Regions from separate parts of the Gordonia sp. HS-NH1 genome, predicted to be linked through region 1. Evidence: riboswitches for the same ligand, from Rfam matches in the RefSeq annotation. Region 1 holds a riboswitch; the other holds the start of a gene.

Region 1 (7,218 bases):
CATGGCCGAAGGGCTGATCTGCTACACCCGTCCCGGCGAACCGCGCGACCTGGTCCATCAGGTGCAGGGTTCCCCGATGTCGGAACTCGACGAGGTGCGGGTGGTCGACGAAGACGGCGCCGACGTCCCCGACGGCGTCGAAGGGGAACTGCTCGTGCGGGGGCCGTACACGATCCGCGGGTACTACCGCGCCGCGGCGCACAACGAGAAGTCGTTCACGCCGGACGGGTTCTATCGTTCCGGCGACAAGGTCACGAGACTGCCGTCGGGCCACGTCTCCGTGACCGGGCGCATCAAGGACACCATCGTGCGCGCCGGCGAGAACGTCGCCGCGGACGACGTCGAGGAGAACCTCCTCGCGCACGACTCGGTCCGGCAGGTCGCCGTGGTCGGACTTCCCGACGACGCGCTCGGCGAGAAGATCTGCGCCGCCGTGGTGCTCTCACACGAGCACCCGCCGGCCCAGCCGCTCGAACTCGCCACGATCCGGACGTTCCTCACCGGGCGCGGACTCGCATCGTTCAAGCTGCCGGACGTGATCCGCGTCGTGACCACACTCCCGGTCACCGCGGTCGGCAAGATCGACAAAAAGGTACTTCGCGAGACACTGCTCGCCGGCCCGCCCGCTCCCTGAGGTGCGAGGAGCGATAGCGACGAACGACTCCTGCTCCCTGAGGTGCGAGGAGCGATAGCGACGAGCCACGAAGGGCGTCGACGTGCCCTCCGACGCTCGATCACACCGGGGCGAGCGTCACTATCCCGGGATGGCTGTCGAGGTAGCGCTTGGTGAACGTGCACACCGGCCGCAGGCGGGCGCCCTGCTCGCGGGCATGGTGCACGACGGTGCGGGTGAGCCGGGTGGCGAGGCCGTGTCCGCTGTACTCGTCGTAGAGCACGGTGTGCAGCACGGTGATCGTGGTCTGACCGTCGACCGTCTCGGTCGAATAGCCGAGCACACCGACCAGGTCACCGGCGACCCAGAGTTCGAATCGGTCGCGGTCCGGGTTGTGCACCACCTGCGAGATCTGTTGCAGGATCGACTTCGCCGACTGTGGTGGTCGCTGACGATGCTTACGTAGCACCCGACCCTCCTCACCTCTTGATCGCGGACATCTGATCGCCGACGGGCGACTGCCGCGGCTCGACACCGGCACCGTCTGTGATCAGGGTCACACGCTACCTTACGGAACCGTAACTGCCGACCCCGATGGCGCTGCCGTCGCAGATCGAGACGGTTCACTCCCGCCCCGGGCCTGGCTCCGGACGAGTCGAGGTATGGTGACGGGCGCACGACAACTACACACCGCGGGGGCTCTCACGATGACCGAGGGCTGAGATGGCGACGGGCGGTCGCCGACCGCTCGAACCTGTCCGGGTAATGCCGGCGTAGGGAGAACCGCCATGGGCACACGTGTATCCGCCACGCGCACCGACAGCGCACCTGCCGATTCCGGGTTCCTGACCCTCGGTCCCATCGAGGGCAGCACCAAGCACTATCTCTCGGTCGACGACCTGCGTGTACCGCAGCGTCGCATCCACCTCACCAACGGCGAGCATCTGGACGTCTACGACACCTCGGGCCCGTACACCGACCGGTCGGCGCGCATCGACGTCGAGCAGGGCCTCGCACCCACCCGCGACAGCTGGCACCGGCCCGAGCCGATCGACGGCGCGAGCACCCAGCTGGCCTGGGCGCGCGCCGGGATCGTCACCGACGAGATGCGGTTCATCGCCGCCCGGGAGGGCGTCGACGCCGAACTGGTCCGGTCCGAGGTGGCGATCGGACGTGCGGTGATCCCGGCGAACCATCGTCATCCCGAGTCCGAGCCGATGATCATCGGGAAGCGCTTCGCGGTGAAAGTCAATGCGAACATCGGCAATTCGGCGGTCCGCAGCTCGATTTCCGACGAGGTCGAGAAGATGGTGTGGGCGACCCGCTGGGGCGCCGACACGATCATGGACCTCTCGACCGGCGCCGACATCCACACCACCCGCGAGTGGATCATTCGCAACTCGCCCGTCCCCGTCGGGACGGTACCCATCTATCAGGCGCTCGAGAAGGTCAACGGCGATCCCGCCTCGCTCACGTGGGAGCTGTACCGCGACACCGTGATCGAGCAGGCCGAGCAGGGCGTCGACTACATGACGGTCCATGCCGGAGTCCTGCTGCGCCACGTCCCGCTCACCGCTGAGCGGGTGACCGGAATCGTCTCCCGCGGTGGTTCGATCATGGCCGCCTGGTGCCTGGCGCATCACCGGGAGTCGTTTCTGTACACCCACTTCGACGAGCTGTGCGAGATCTTCCGCCGCTACGACATCACGTTCTCGCTCGGCGACGGCCTACGCCCGGGATCGATCGCCGACGCCAACGACGAGGCGCAGTTCGCCGAGCTCCGCACCCTCGGCGAGCTGACCACGATCGCCAAATCCCATGGCGTGCAGGTCATGATCGAGGGACCAGGGCACGTCCCCATGCACAAGATCGCGGAGAACGTACGCCTCGAGGAAGAGCTGTGCGAGGAGGCGCCGTTCTACACTCTGGGGCCCCTCGCCACCGACATCGCACCCGCATACGACCACATCACCTCGGCGATCGGTGCGGCGATGATCGCCCAGGCCGGCACCGCGATGCTCTGCTACGTGACACCGAAAGAGCATCTCGGCCTCCCGGACCGCGACGACGTCAAGGTCGGCGTGATCACATACAAGATCGCCGCGCACTCCGCCGACCTCGCCAAGGGGCACCCGCGGGCGCAGGAACGCGACGACGCACTCAGCAAGGCGCGCTTCGAATTCCGCTGGAACGACCAGTTCAACCTCGCCCTCGATCCCGACACCGCCCGCGCCTTCCACGACGAGACACTGCCCGCCGAGCCGGCCAAGACGGCCCACTTCTGTTCCATGTGCGGCCCCAAGTTCTGCTCGATGCGGATCTCGGCGGATGTCCGCGCCTACGCCGAGGAGCACGGTCTCGTGACCACCGAGGACATCGACCGAACGATCGCGGAGGGCATGGCGGCGAAGTCGGCGGAGTTCGCCGACGCCGGGAGCCGCGTGTATCTACCGCTCGAGACCGCAGGGGGTGCCTGATGGGCACAGTCAACGCAGGACGACGCACAGTCGACGAGAATCAACGCACGGTCGACGGAAATCAGCGCACAGTCGACGAGCAGGCCTTCGTCGGGCTCCCGATCGGCCCGCCCGGGTCTGTTCCGACTCGGGTCCTGACCATCGCCGGTTCGGATTCGGGTGGGGGTGCGGGGATTCAGGCCGACATGCGCACCTTCGCCCTGCTCGGGGTGCACGGGTGCGTCGCGGTGACCGCGGTGACGGTTCAGAACTCGCTGGGCGTCACCGGATTCGAGGAGATCACCCCACAGACCGTGGCGGCGCAGATCGACTCCGTGGTCGGTGACATCGGAGTCGCCGCGGCGAAGACCGGGATGCTCGCGTCGGCGCCGATCATCGAGGCCATCGTCGAGCAGTGCGGCCGGAGCGGCATCGGTCGGGACTCATCCGTCCCGCTGGTGGTCGACCCGGTGTGCGCATCCATGCACGGCAACCAGTTGCTCGCCGACTCGGCACTCGACACGTTGCGTCACAACCTGTTCCCTCTCGCCACCGTGGTGACACCGAATCTGGACGAGGTCCGGTTGATCACCGGGATCGAGGTCACCGACGCGGCTTCCCAGCGCGATGCGGCCCGGGCGCTGCTCGATCTCGGGCCGCGCTGGGCGCTGGTGAAGGGCGGGCACCTGCGCGCGTCGGATCAGTCGCCGGATCTGCTCTACGACGGCGGGGAGTTCATCGAGCTCAGCCATGAGCGCATCGACACCCCACACGACCACGGCGCCGGCGACACCCTGGCCGCGGCGATCGCGTGCGCACTCGCACACGGTCTTCCGGTCCCCGAGTCGGTCGCCTTCGCCAAGAGTTGGGTGACCCGCTGCCTGGCGGCCGCCTATCCGCTGGGCGCCGGCCACGGCCCGGTCAATCCGTTGTGGCGACTGGGCGTCCGGTCGGAGGATCAGAGGCCGTCCTAGCCGTCCAGTCGCTCACCGACGTCGTGGATGACCACGATGTCGGACTCCCAGGGCAGCAGATCGTGCACGGATTCTTCGAGATCGGTAAGAGGCGGCAGCTTCTCGGGACCGAGTACGGAGATGGTCGCCGTGCCTCCGTGCCAAGTCACCCCGGACACCTCGGCGCCCGGGGTGTCCGCGAGCCACTGCTCCGTGGCGTCGTGGACCTGCCGGACCCACACCGCCGACAGGGAGTTGAGGACCATCGGCACGGTGACGAGGACGAACGCGGCCGAGAGCACCACATACGCTCGCCGTCGTCGACGACGCCCCACGTCCGCCACGTCGTGATACCTGGCGAACACCAGCACGACCGTGCAGGTGATGATCATCGCGATCATGTTGGAGGCGAACAGGATGAACGCGCCGATCGCGAGTGACGGGGCACCCGAGCCGAAGCACACCCCGGTGACCGCCAGCGGCGGCACGAGTGAGATCGCGATGGCCACACCGGGTAGCACATCGCCCAGATCACGGCGGGTCACCGCGATCGAACCGACCAAGCCGGTGGCCAGAGCAGCGAGAAGATCCATCAGGGTCGGCGACGTCCGCCCGACCACCTGCGAGTTCGCCAGCACCGTGGATGGATTCGGCAAGATTTGAGCGACAGCGATGCCGATGACGATCACCATCACCATCCCCGCGCCCACATACAGAAGGCTTGTCAGCGCGAGCCGCCCACGACCCGTGACCAGTCCGAGGCCGACGCCCAGGATCGGGGTGGCCAGCGGAGCGACGATCATCGCGCCGATCACCGTCGCGGTCGAGTCCGAGGCGACTCCGGCGGCCGCGATGACACTCGACAGGAACAGCATGAGCCAGAAGGCAGACTGTTTGGCCCGTACGTCTCCGCTGGACAGATCGAGCCGGTCGTCGAGTTCGTCGACGGTGCGTCGCTGATTCTCCGGGATCAGGTCCAGCATCGTCGGTTCACCACCGCCCGCGGCAACAGTTCTCTGATGACCGAACCCATGGGCGCTCCTCGATCGACGGATCGGCAGATGTCCGGTGAACCTCGACGACGCTGCGACATCGGTGGCCGACGCCGCCCGGAAAGCGAACACCGAAAAGGGAAGAGAACGGGCGACGGCGTCTGCAACGCCGCCGCCCGTCACGTCATCTCGGAAGGACTCAGACCGCTGTGCCGAGAGCCTTGCTCTTCAAGTGCTCGAACTCCTGGGGTGTGATCGCACCGGAGTCGAGCAGGTTCTTCGCGTCGGCGATCTGCTGGGTCGGCGTGGCGCCGGCAACGGACCTGATGTACTCGTCGGAGGCCTGCTTCGCCTCGCTGTAGGCCTCACGCTGACGCTCGGCCATTCCCTTGCCCTTGGCCAGCAGGTACACGATCGCGGTGATGTACGGGAAGATGATCAACAAGACCACCCATGCCGCCTTCTGCCAACCCGACGCCGCCTTGTCCCGGAACAGGTCGCTGATGATGTGCCACAGGACGATCAGGTACGCGACGAACGCGAAGATGACGATCGTGTACCAGATGAAGTCCCAGAATGAATCCCACATCGGGGTGTCTCCCTTGTCTAGAAGAATCTTGTTTCCGCTGAGCAGGTTGCCGATAAGAGCATCGCACAGCGTGATGCCCGCCACCTCGACGAACATGAAAGATGTCCGTGAAATGGTGTGAACGGACCCTCGCGGGCGCCGAATCCCCGGTCTCACCCGCAGAACCACATACTCACGAAGGGCGACATGGAATCTCACGCTGCAGTCACCGACGTCGAGCTCGGGCTCGACACGTTCGGCGACATCACCGCCGAACCCGACGGCGCGCTCCGCTCGGGCGCCCGGACACTGCGGGACCTTCTCGAGCAGGGTGTTCTCGCCGACGAGGTGGGCGTTGACTTCCTCGGTGTCGGTGAGCATCATCGCGACGACTACGCGGTGTCGGCTCCCGAGGTCGTGCTGGGCGCCATCGCGGCACGCACCACACGGATGCGGCTCGGTTCGGCGGTCACCGTGCTCAGTTCCGACGATCCGATCCGGGTGTTCCAGCGATTCTCGACCGTCGACGCGCTGTCCTCCGGACGAGCGGAGGTGATACTCGGCCGTGGGTCGTTCACCGAGTCCTTCCCACTGTTCGGATACGACCTCGCCGACTACGAGGAGTTGTTCAGCGACAAGCTCGCCCTGTTCGCCGAACTCCGCACCGGCCGGCCGGTGTCCTGGTCGGGTTCCACGCGCGGCCCCCTGCAGGCCCAGACCGTCTACCCCGAACTCGAGAACCCGCCCCTGCCGACCTGGATCGCGGTCGGCGGCAGCCCCGAGTCGGTGGTCCGCGCCGCGTCGTACGGCCTACCGCTCATGCTGGCGATCATCGGCGGCGACCCGCTGCGGTTCCAGCCATACGTCGATCTCTACCACCGCGCCCTGCGGGAGATGGACAAGTCTCCCCTGCCCGTCGGCGTGCACTCGCCGGGCCATGTCGCCGACACCGACGCCCAGGCACGCGAGGAGTTGTGGCCGCACTACCGCGAGTACGTCGGGCGGATCGGCCGCGAACGCGGATGGCCCCCGCCGACTCGCATCGAGTTCGAGCGGTCGACCGGACCGGGTGGCTCGCTCTACGTCGGGTCCCCCGAGACGGTGGCGGCCAAGATCGCCTCCACCGTGCGGGCACTCGGCCTCAGCCGGTTCGACTTGAAGTACTCCCACGGCACGCTCGGCCACGCCGAACTCATGCGCAGCATCGAGCTCTACGGCACCCAGGTCATCCCGCGCGTGCGCGAACTGCTGCTCAGCGTCGGGTCAGGGTGAGTTGGAAGTCGCCTGCGGGATCGGTCCACGCGGACACGACAGTCAGTCCGGCCGACTCGAGTTCGGATGCGAGCGCCTCGGGTTCGAACTTGGTGCTGATCTCGGTGTGGATCTCGGTTCCCGCGGGCACCCGCCACGACCGGCCCAGTACGCCGAAGTACGCGTCGACGTCGCGTCGGGCGCGTAACCACATCTCGATACGGTGCTCGCCCGGATTCCAGCGGGCGATGTGCTCGAAATCGTCGGTGTACAGTCCGCGCGCGTCGAGGCCGGCGCGAAGTACCTCGATCATGTTCCGGTTGAAATCCGCGGTGACACCGGCGCTGTCGTCGTAGGCGGCGACGAGTCGGCCGGTGTCCTTGAC
Region 2 (7,218 bases), on a different contig from region 1:
GCCGCCGAGGGATTCCGGACGTCTGGCCCAGGCCATCGGCCGGCTCCTCGACGACGCGGACCTGCGGAAGCGACTCGGTGACGGCGGTCGTCGCCGCGCCGAGGAGAACTACAGCTGGGCAGCGGTGGCCGCGAAGACGGCGGCGCACTACGAAACCGTGCTCGCCGGACACCGGCGGGCAACAGAAGGGACAGTGAGTGCTCACAGTTGATTTCGACCGGCTGGGCGTTGGACCGGGGACCAAGGCGATCGACATCGGGGCGGGGCAGGGTAGGCACTCGTTCGAGATGTTCCGTCGCGGCGCTGAGGTCATCGCATTCGACATGTCTGAGAGCGACATGTCCGACGTCGGTGAGATGTTCGACGCGATGATGGCCGAAGGGCATGTGCCCGCGTCGGCCAAGGCTCGCGCCGAGGTCGGGGATGCGCTTCGTCTCCCGTACTCGGACAACAGTTTCGACGTCGTGCTGATGAGTGAGATCCTCGAGCACATCCCGAGCGACGAAGGCGCGATCACCGAGATGGTGCGCGTGCTGAAGCCGGGTGGCGTCGCGGCGGTCACCGTGCCCCGGTACTGGCCGGAGAAGGTGTGCTGGGCCCTGTCCGACGAGTACCACGAGGTCGAGGGTGGGCACGTTCGCATCTACAAGGCCTCCGAGCTCGCGGACAAGTTGCGCCGCGCCGGACTGGAGGTCACCGGCACCGACCACGCCCACGCCCTGCATGCCCCGTACTGGTGGCTGAAATGCGCGGTGGGAGTCGAGAACAACGACAACGTCCTGGTGAAGGGTTATCACCAGCTGCTCGTCTGGGACATGATGAGCAAGCCGTGGCTGACCCGCGTCGGGGAGCAGGTGCTCAACCCGCTCATCGGCAAGTCGGTGGCCCTCTACCTGCGTAAGCCCGAGACCGCCACCGCGTCTTCATGACCGGGCCCTCCAGGACGGGAGCTCCATGACGGCCGCTCCGGCGGTCCCCGGTGTGGTCACGGCCGACGAGATGCACGCCACGGGTGCCGCGATCGTCGGCATGCAGGAAGAGTCCGGGGCACTGCCCTGGTTCCCGGGCGGTCAGACCGACCCGTGGGACCACATCGAATCCGCGATGGCGTTGTCGGTGACCGGGTTTCACGCCGAGGCCGAGGCTGCGTACGAGTGGTCGCGCCGCAAACAGCGCGATGACGGTTCGTGGCCCATCCGCACCGTCGGTGGCAAGGTGGAGGACGCGGGCACCGACAGCAACTTCTGCGCCTACATCGCGGTCGGGGTGTGGCACCACTACCTGATCACCGGTGACGACGCCTTCCTGCAGAAGATGTGGCCGGTGGTCTGGTCGGCGATCGACTGTGTGCTCCGCTTCCAGCGAGACGACGGTGCGTTCCGCTGGGGCGGCGACCACCGGACCGGGGCGATGTTCGGGGAGGCGCTGATCACGGGCAATGCCAGCATCTTCCAGGCCCTGGACTGCGCCATCCGGATCGCCGGGGAGATGGACCAGCCCGACGACGCCTGGATCGCGGCTCACAGTGTGCTCGGCGACGCCATCCGTACCGACGTCGCGCGCGACGAGTGGCAGATCTTCACCCCGCCGTCCGAACACTCGATGGACTGGTACTACCCGATCCTCGGCGGCGCGGTCCGCGGTCGCGACGGTCAGGAGCTCATCGCTCGCCGGTGGGAGCAGTTCGTCGTGCCGGGCAAGGGGGTTCGATGCGTGGACCACCGTCCGTGGGTCACCGGCGCCGAAACATGTGAACTCGCACTGGCACTCGATGCGCTCGGCGACACCGCCGACGCCGTCGAGCTCATCGCGTCCATCCAGCACCTGCGCGACCCCGATGGATCGTATTGGACCGGACTGGTTTTCGCCGACGGCAAACGCTGGCCGGTGGAGAAGAGCTGCTGGACCTCGGCGGCGGTCGTGCTGGCGGCCGACGCGGTGAGCCGTACGAGTGTGGCCAACGGGATCTTCCGGGATGTGCGGCAGAGGCTCGTGGCACCGACGCCCTGATCGGTCATCGCTCGGACGATCATTCCTCGATCGACCGGCGCGGGTCGGTCTGCTCGGCGAGGGCCCGACGCGCTTCGTCGTGCAGCACTTCACGCAGATCTCCCTCGAGCGCGACGAACTCGGGGGAGGTCTGAACCGCCAGTTCCCGCGGTCGTGGGAGGTCGACGCGTGTTTCCCGGACGACGGTCGCCGGACGGGCGGACAGCACGATCACCCGGTCGGAGAGGTAGACGGCCTCACGGATGTCGTGGGTGATCATCAGCACGGTCCAGCGGTAGCGTTGCCACACCGACTGCAGCCACGACTGCATCTCGGTCCGGGTCAGCGAGTCGAGCGCGCCGAACGGCTCGTCGAGCAGCAGGAGATTGCGATTCTGCACGACCGTGCGGAGCAGTGCCGCCCGCTGCCGCATCCCGCCGGACAGCTGAGACGGACGCGCGTCCTCGAACCCGGACAGTCCGAAGGTGGGGAACAGTTCGGCGGCCCGGCGCCGGGCCTCGGCTGTCGACACACCGTGCACCTGGAGGCCGAGGATCGTGTTGTCGAGGATCGTGCGCCACGGGAACAGCAGGTCTTTCTGCGGCATGTACGCGCAGTGCCCGGCCACTGCGGTGTCGGAGCCGACGGTGACGCTGCCCGAGTCGGGGACGTCGAGCCCGGCGAGCATGCTGAAGATCGTGCTCTTGCCGCATCCACTCGGCCCGATGACGGAGACGAATTCGCCGGGTTCGGCCGTGAACGAGACCGCGTCGAGGACATGCCGCCGGGGACGACCTCGGCCGGGCTGAGGGAAGGATTTCGTCAGCCGGTCCACGACGAGCCGGCGGGTCTCGTCGGTCATGACGGCGCCTTCTCGGCTCGCGCCCACGGTGCGACGACCCGTTCGACCGCGAAGGTCAGCAGGTAGAGGGACACACTGACGAGTGCCGTCACCAGGACCGCGGCGAGCACGAGGTCGGTGCGGAACGAGTTCTTCTGCAGGCTCATGTAGATGCCGAGCCCTTGCGTGGCGCCGACGTACTCGGCGAACACGGCACCGACCACCGCGTAGGTGATGCCGATCCGCAGCGCGGTGAAGAACCGGGGCAGCGCGGAGGGGAGGCGGACGTAGCGAAAGATCTGGCGGCGAGTGGCACCCATGCTCCGCAGGAGTGCGCCGGCCTCGCGGTCGGCGGCCGCGAATCCCTCGATCAGCCCGATCGCCATCGGAAAGAAGGTGACCAGGGCGATGACCAGGACTTTGGGCAGTACGCCGAATCCGAACCAGATGACCATCAGCGGCGCGATCGCGATGATCGGCAACGTCTGCGACGCGACGAACAGGGGTACGAACGCCCGGCGCAGTACGGGGGAGAAGTCGACGATGATCGCCAGCACCCACGCCAGTACCAGCGACACCCCGAATCCGATCAGTGTGACCTGGAGAGTCGCCGCGGCATGCACCCCGATCTCGCTCCGGTGCGCCCACCCCTGCTCCGCGACACGCGACGGTGACGGCAGGAGCTGGGGCCGGATTCCGCTGAGCTCGACGTAGATCTGCCAGACCGCGACGAGGGCCGCCACCGTCACGATCGCGGGTGCCGCCCGCCGGAGACCGGTGCTAGCGGGCGGGGCCACGGCACTCAGCCCAGGTACTCATTGGTGAAGTAGGTCGACCAGTCCGGTTCGGCCGTGAGCGGAGCGCCGTCCGGACCGGTGAGAAGTCCACTGCGGTAGAGGAATCCGGAGTTGCCGGCCCATTGTTCCAGCGTTTGCGTGCCGACCTTGCCGTCGGCATCCTTCATGTACCGGTCGGCGAGCATCCGCTGGCTCTCGATCACCAGCTGTTCGTCGTTGAACGCGCCGGGGTTGGCCTCGATGAGGTCGCGTGCGGCCGCGTCTGGGTCGTCCGCCGCGGCCTGGTAGCCGCGTTGCAGCGCCCGTACGAACTTCGCCGCACGCTCCGGATTCTCCGCCAGCCAGTCCTCGTTGGCGTCGACGACGATCGCGTAGGCCTCCGGGAATCCGAAGTCGGTGTAGTGGAAGTACTTCATCGGGGTTCCGTGATGCTCGGCCTCGATGCCCTCCCAGGCGAGGTAGGAGACGGTGAAGTCCGCCCGCCCCGAGTAGACGGCCTCGTACGCGGAGGTGCCGAGGGTCACCGACGTGAAATCTCCTGTGCCGCCGTCGTTCCGGATCACCTGCTTGAGGGTCTCTTCCTCGCCGGGGTCGCCGAACCCGGCATATGTCCTGCCGTCGAGGTCCTTCGGGCTCGCGATGTCGTCACGACCGGCCCGAACCCCGATACCCGTCGCCCATCGCTGCAGCGGCGCGAGCACGGAGATCGTGTGCGCGCCCGAGGCCCGGGAGAAGGTGGACGAGTTGTGGGTGCTGATCCCGAACTGGGCGTTCCCCGCGTCCACCACGGTGTCGACGGCGGTGTTGTTGTAGGGCAGTATCTCGACGTCCAGTCCGGACTCGGCGAAGAAGCCGCGCTGTTGCGCCACGAACAGTCCCGTGTGGTTGGTGTTCGGGGTCCAGTCGAGCGCGAATCGGATGGTGTCGTCGGAGGCGGAGTCCGACCCGCACGCGGTGGCTGTCGACAACACCGCGATCGCGACGACGAACCCGGCGAGGATGCGGTGCACGCGGCCGATCATGCGGCGGGCCATGCGTAGGGGTGCAACGCGGTGTCCCAGAACATGAGCTCGTACCGGGTGGCGACGGTGAACGCAGCGGTCATCGCGGCCTGCTCCTCCGCGCCGGCGGACGCCGCCGCCGCATCCACCAATTCCCTTGCCCGAGCGGCGGACTCCTGGAACTCCGGGGCGTCGTAGGTGGTCACCCACTGTGCGTAGGGATGGTTCGGGTCGGCGGCGAGAACCGCGGCGGCGCTCGCGGCAAGTCCTCGGCCGACATCGGCGTAGATCCAGAAGCAGGGCAGTGCGGCGGCCGCGCCGACCGCGTACGACTCGGTCGCGGCGGTGGCGATCAGATAGGACACGTACCCGAGGCAGGCGGTCGACGGCTCGGGTTCACCCTGCCGCGGCGGCAACTGGCCTCCCTCGAGCAGGTCGCCGTGCAGGGTGACCTCGACGGCGGCCGCGGTTGCCGACGAATTCGCCCAGAACGCCGCGGTCTGCGGATCCGGCGACTTCGACGCCAGGATCGCGAGTGCTCTCGAGTACCCGGCCAGGTACAGGGAATCCTGTTCCAGGTAGGTGCGGAACACCTCCAGGGGCAACGTCCCGTCCCCGAGGCGGCGCAGGAACTCGAGATCGTCGATCGCCGCCCTCAGGCCGGAGGTCTGGTCCCACAGCTGATCGGTGAAGCGGCCGGTATCGGGCAACAGCGTACGCAAAGACATGACATCCCTTCGCCAGCATTACCTGGACAGGTTCTCGGGTCTCATCTCAGCCCCGCGGTCGCGGAGCACCCCGTGTCAGAACGGAACCAGGCTAGCAGAAGGGAGCAGGGGGCCTAGACGACCGCGGGCTCGATGCCCAGCTTGCCGGCCAGCTTCGCGAGGTATCCGGTCGCGCGCTCGACCGAGTCGTCGGGCAGGCCGTACAGCACTGTCGTGACCCCGATCTCGCGCCATTTCTCGAGCTTCTCGGGGACCGGCCGGAAATCGAGGACGACGATCTCGGGCTCGCCGTCGCGGCCGGCGTCGGACCAGATCTGCTTGAGCAGGGACACCGATCCCTCGATGTCCTCCTCGCCGGGGGTCGTGATCCACCCATCGGCACTGCGCGCGATCCACTTGAAGTTCTTCTCGTTGCCCGCCGCGCCCACCTGCACCGGGATGTGCGCCTGGGTCGACTTGGGCCACGCCCAGCTGGGGCCGAAGTTGACGAACTCGCCGGCGAACTCGGCCTCTTCCTGCGTCCAGAGGGCGGTCATCGCCTCGAGGTATTCCCGGAGCATGGTCCGCCGCCGCTTCGGCGGCACGTCGTGGTCGGCGAGTTCGTCGAGATTCCAGCCGAATCCGACACCGAGAGTGACTCTTCCGTCGGAGATGTGATCGAGCGTCGCGATGGTCTTGGCGAGAGTGATGGGGTCGGACTGCACCGGCAGGGCCACCGCGGTGGCGAGCCGGATGCGTTCGGTCACGGCTGCCGCGGCAGCGAGTGACGTCCAGGGGTCCAGGGTGCGCATGTAGCGCTCGTCGGGAAGGGTCTCGTCGCCGGTGCGGGGGTGTGCGGCGTCGCGTCGCGTCGGAATGTGTCCGTGTTCGGGGACGTAGTACGACGCGAACCCCGCATCCTCGATGAGCGGAGCCAGGACATGGGGCTTGAGTCCCCGGTCACTGGTGAACTGCACGATCCCGAAATCCATGTGGCCCTCCGACGGCGTCGTTCGGTCGTCCGCACGATCCGGACGGTTGACTGGACACCAGTCTAGGTGATCGGCGTCACTCAGGCCAGGGGTGGCCGGTGGGCGCCGACGGTCCGATCACGCGGGTGTGTGGACAGCGCCGGCATGACGAAGAGGTCCAGGTGACGCCGGATCTGCCCGGCGTCGTCGATGTCGAGTGCCTCGCCGGGCGAGGTGCCGAGGCTGATCAGCACGCGCGCAACCCATTCGGACACCTCGCGCAGATCGTGTGCGGGATGTATCTCGCCCCGGTCGACGGCCTGCTCGACGAAGGGGAGCCAGAACGCCGCGAGGTCGGGGATCAGTTTGACGACGCCGACGCCCGCGCATTCGGCGAACTCGGTCGGCTCCTCGGTGCGGAGCCTCAACAGCAGCGTGCCCGGGTCGTCGTAGGCGCCTCGACCGATACGCACCCCGGCGGTGAGCTGGCCGGCCAGGTCGCCGATGGCATCGAGCTCGGCACGGGCGTCGCGCCAGAACGATTCGGTCAGGCGGACGATCGTCGCGCCGATCATGGACGGTTTGTCCGGATAGTGCCGATACAGCCACGCGCGGGACACGCCCGCCGACTCCGCGACCTGTTGCATGGTGGTCGCCCGGATGCCCTTGTCCGCGAGCAACTTCTGCGTGGCGTCGAGCAACCGCTCGTGGACCGTCGTGGTCGAGGCTTCGGTCACCGGCATCTCCTGCGTTCGGGGTCGTCGCGCGCCGTGTGTCCGGGTGTCCGCTCGGGGTGGGAAGCAGATACGTCGTAGACAGTTCGCGGATTCTGTGTACACGATACGTCCCATCGTGTAGACACAAATCAGATTGTGTCTACATCCACATCGTGACCACAGCGGGTCCATCGAG

The links. A riboswitch is a leader RNA that binds a small molecule or an ion and turns the genes downstream of it on or off. The one in region 1 is predicted to bind thiamine pyrophosphate.
Region 2: it holds a riboswitch for thiamine pyrophosphate, as region 1 does, so the genes downstream of both, AMD30_RS00095 (TenA family protein) here and thiC (phosphomethylpyrimidine synthase ThiC) in region 1, are expected to answer to the same signal.

What each region holds. Positions count from the first base shown of each region.
Region 1 covers NZ_LIYC01000045.1:20,543-27,760, forward strand. Annotated here, with positions in the region: gene AMD30_RS21105 ((2,3-dihydroxybenzoyl)adenylate synthase) at 1-634, shown strand, start outside; gene AMD30_RS21110 (GNAT family N-acetyltransferase) at 735-1,082, opposite strand; TPP riboswitch at 1,305-1,394, shown strand; gene thiC (phosphomethylpyrimidine synthase ThiC) at 1,402-3,090, shown strand; gene thiD (bifunctional hydroxymethylpyrimidine kinase/phosphomethylpyrimidine kinase) at 3,090-4,043, shown strand; gene AMD30_RS21125 (TIGR00341 family protein) at 4,040-5,005, opposite strand; gene AMD30_RS21130 (SHOCT domain-containing protein) at 5,214-5,603, opposite strand; gene AMD30_RS21135 (LLM class flavin-dependent oxidoreductase) at 5,790-6,854, shown strand; gene egtD (L-histidine N(alpha)-methyltransferase) at 6,835-7,218, opposite strand, start outside.
Region 2 covers NZ_LIYC01000001.1:16,270-23,487, reverse strand. Annotated here, with positions in the region: gene AMD30_RS00125 (glycosyltransferase family 4 protein) at 1-211, shown strand, start outside; gene AMD30_RS00120 (class I SAM-dependent methyltransferase) at 198-929, shown strand; gene AMD30_RS00115 (prenyltransferase) at 955-2,010, shown strand; gene AMD30_RS00110 (ABC transporter ATP-binding protein) at 2,030-2,851, opposite strand; gene AMD30_RS00105 (ABC transporter permease) at 2,848-3,627, opposite strand; gene AMD30_RS00100 (ABC transporter substrate-binding protein) at 3,633-4,661, opposite strand; gene AMD30_RS00095 (TenA family protein) at 4,646-5,356, opposite strand; TPP riboswitch at 5,344-5,439, opposite strand; gene AMD30_RS00090 (LLM class F420-dependent oxidoreductase) at 5,470-6,327, opposite strand; gene AMD30_RS00085 (TetR/AcrR family transcriptional regulator) at 6,408-7,049, opposite strand.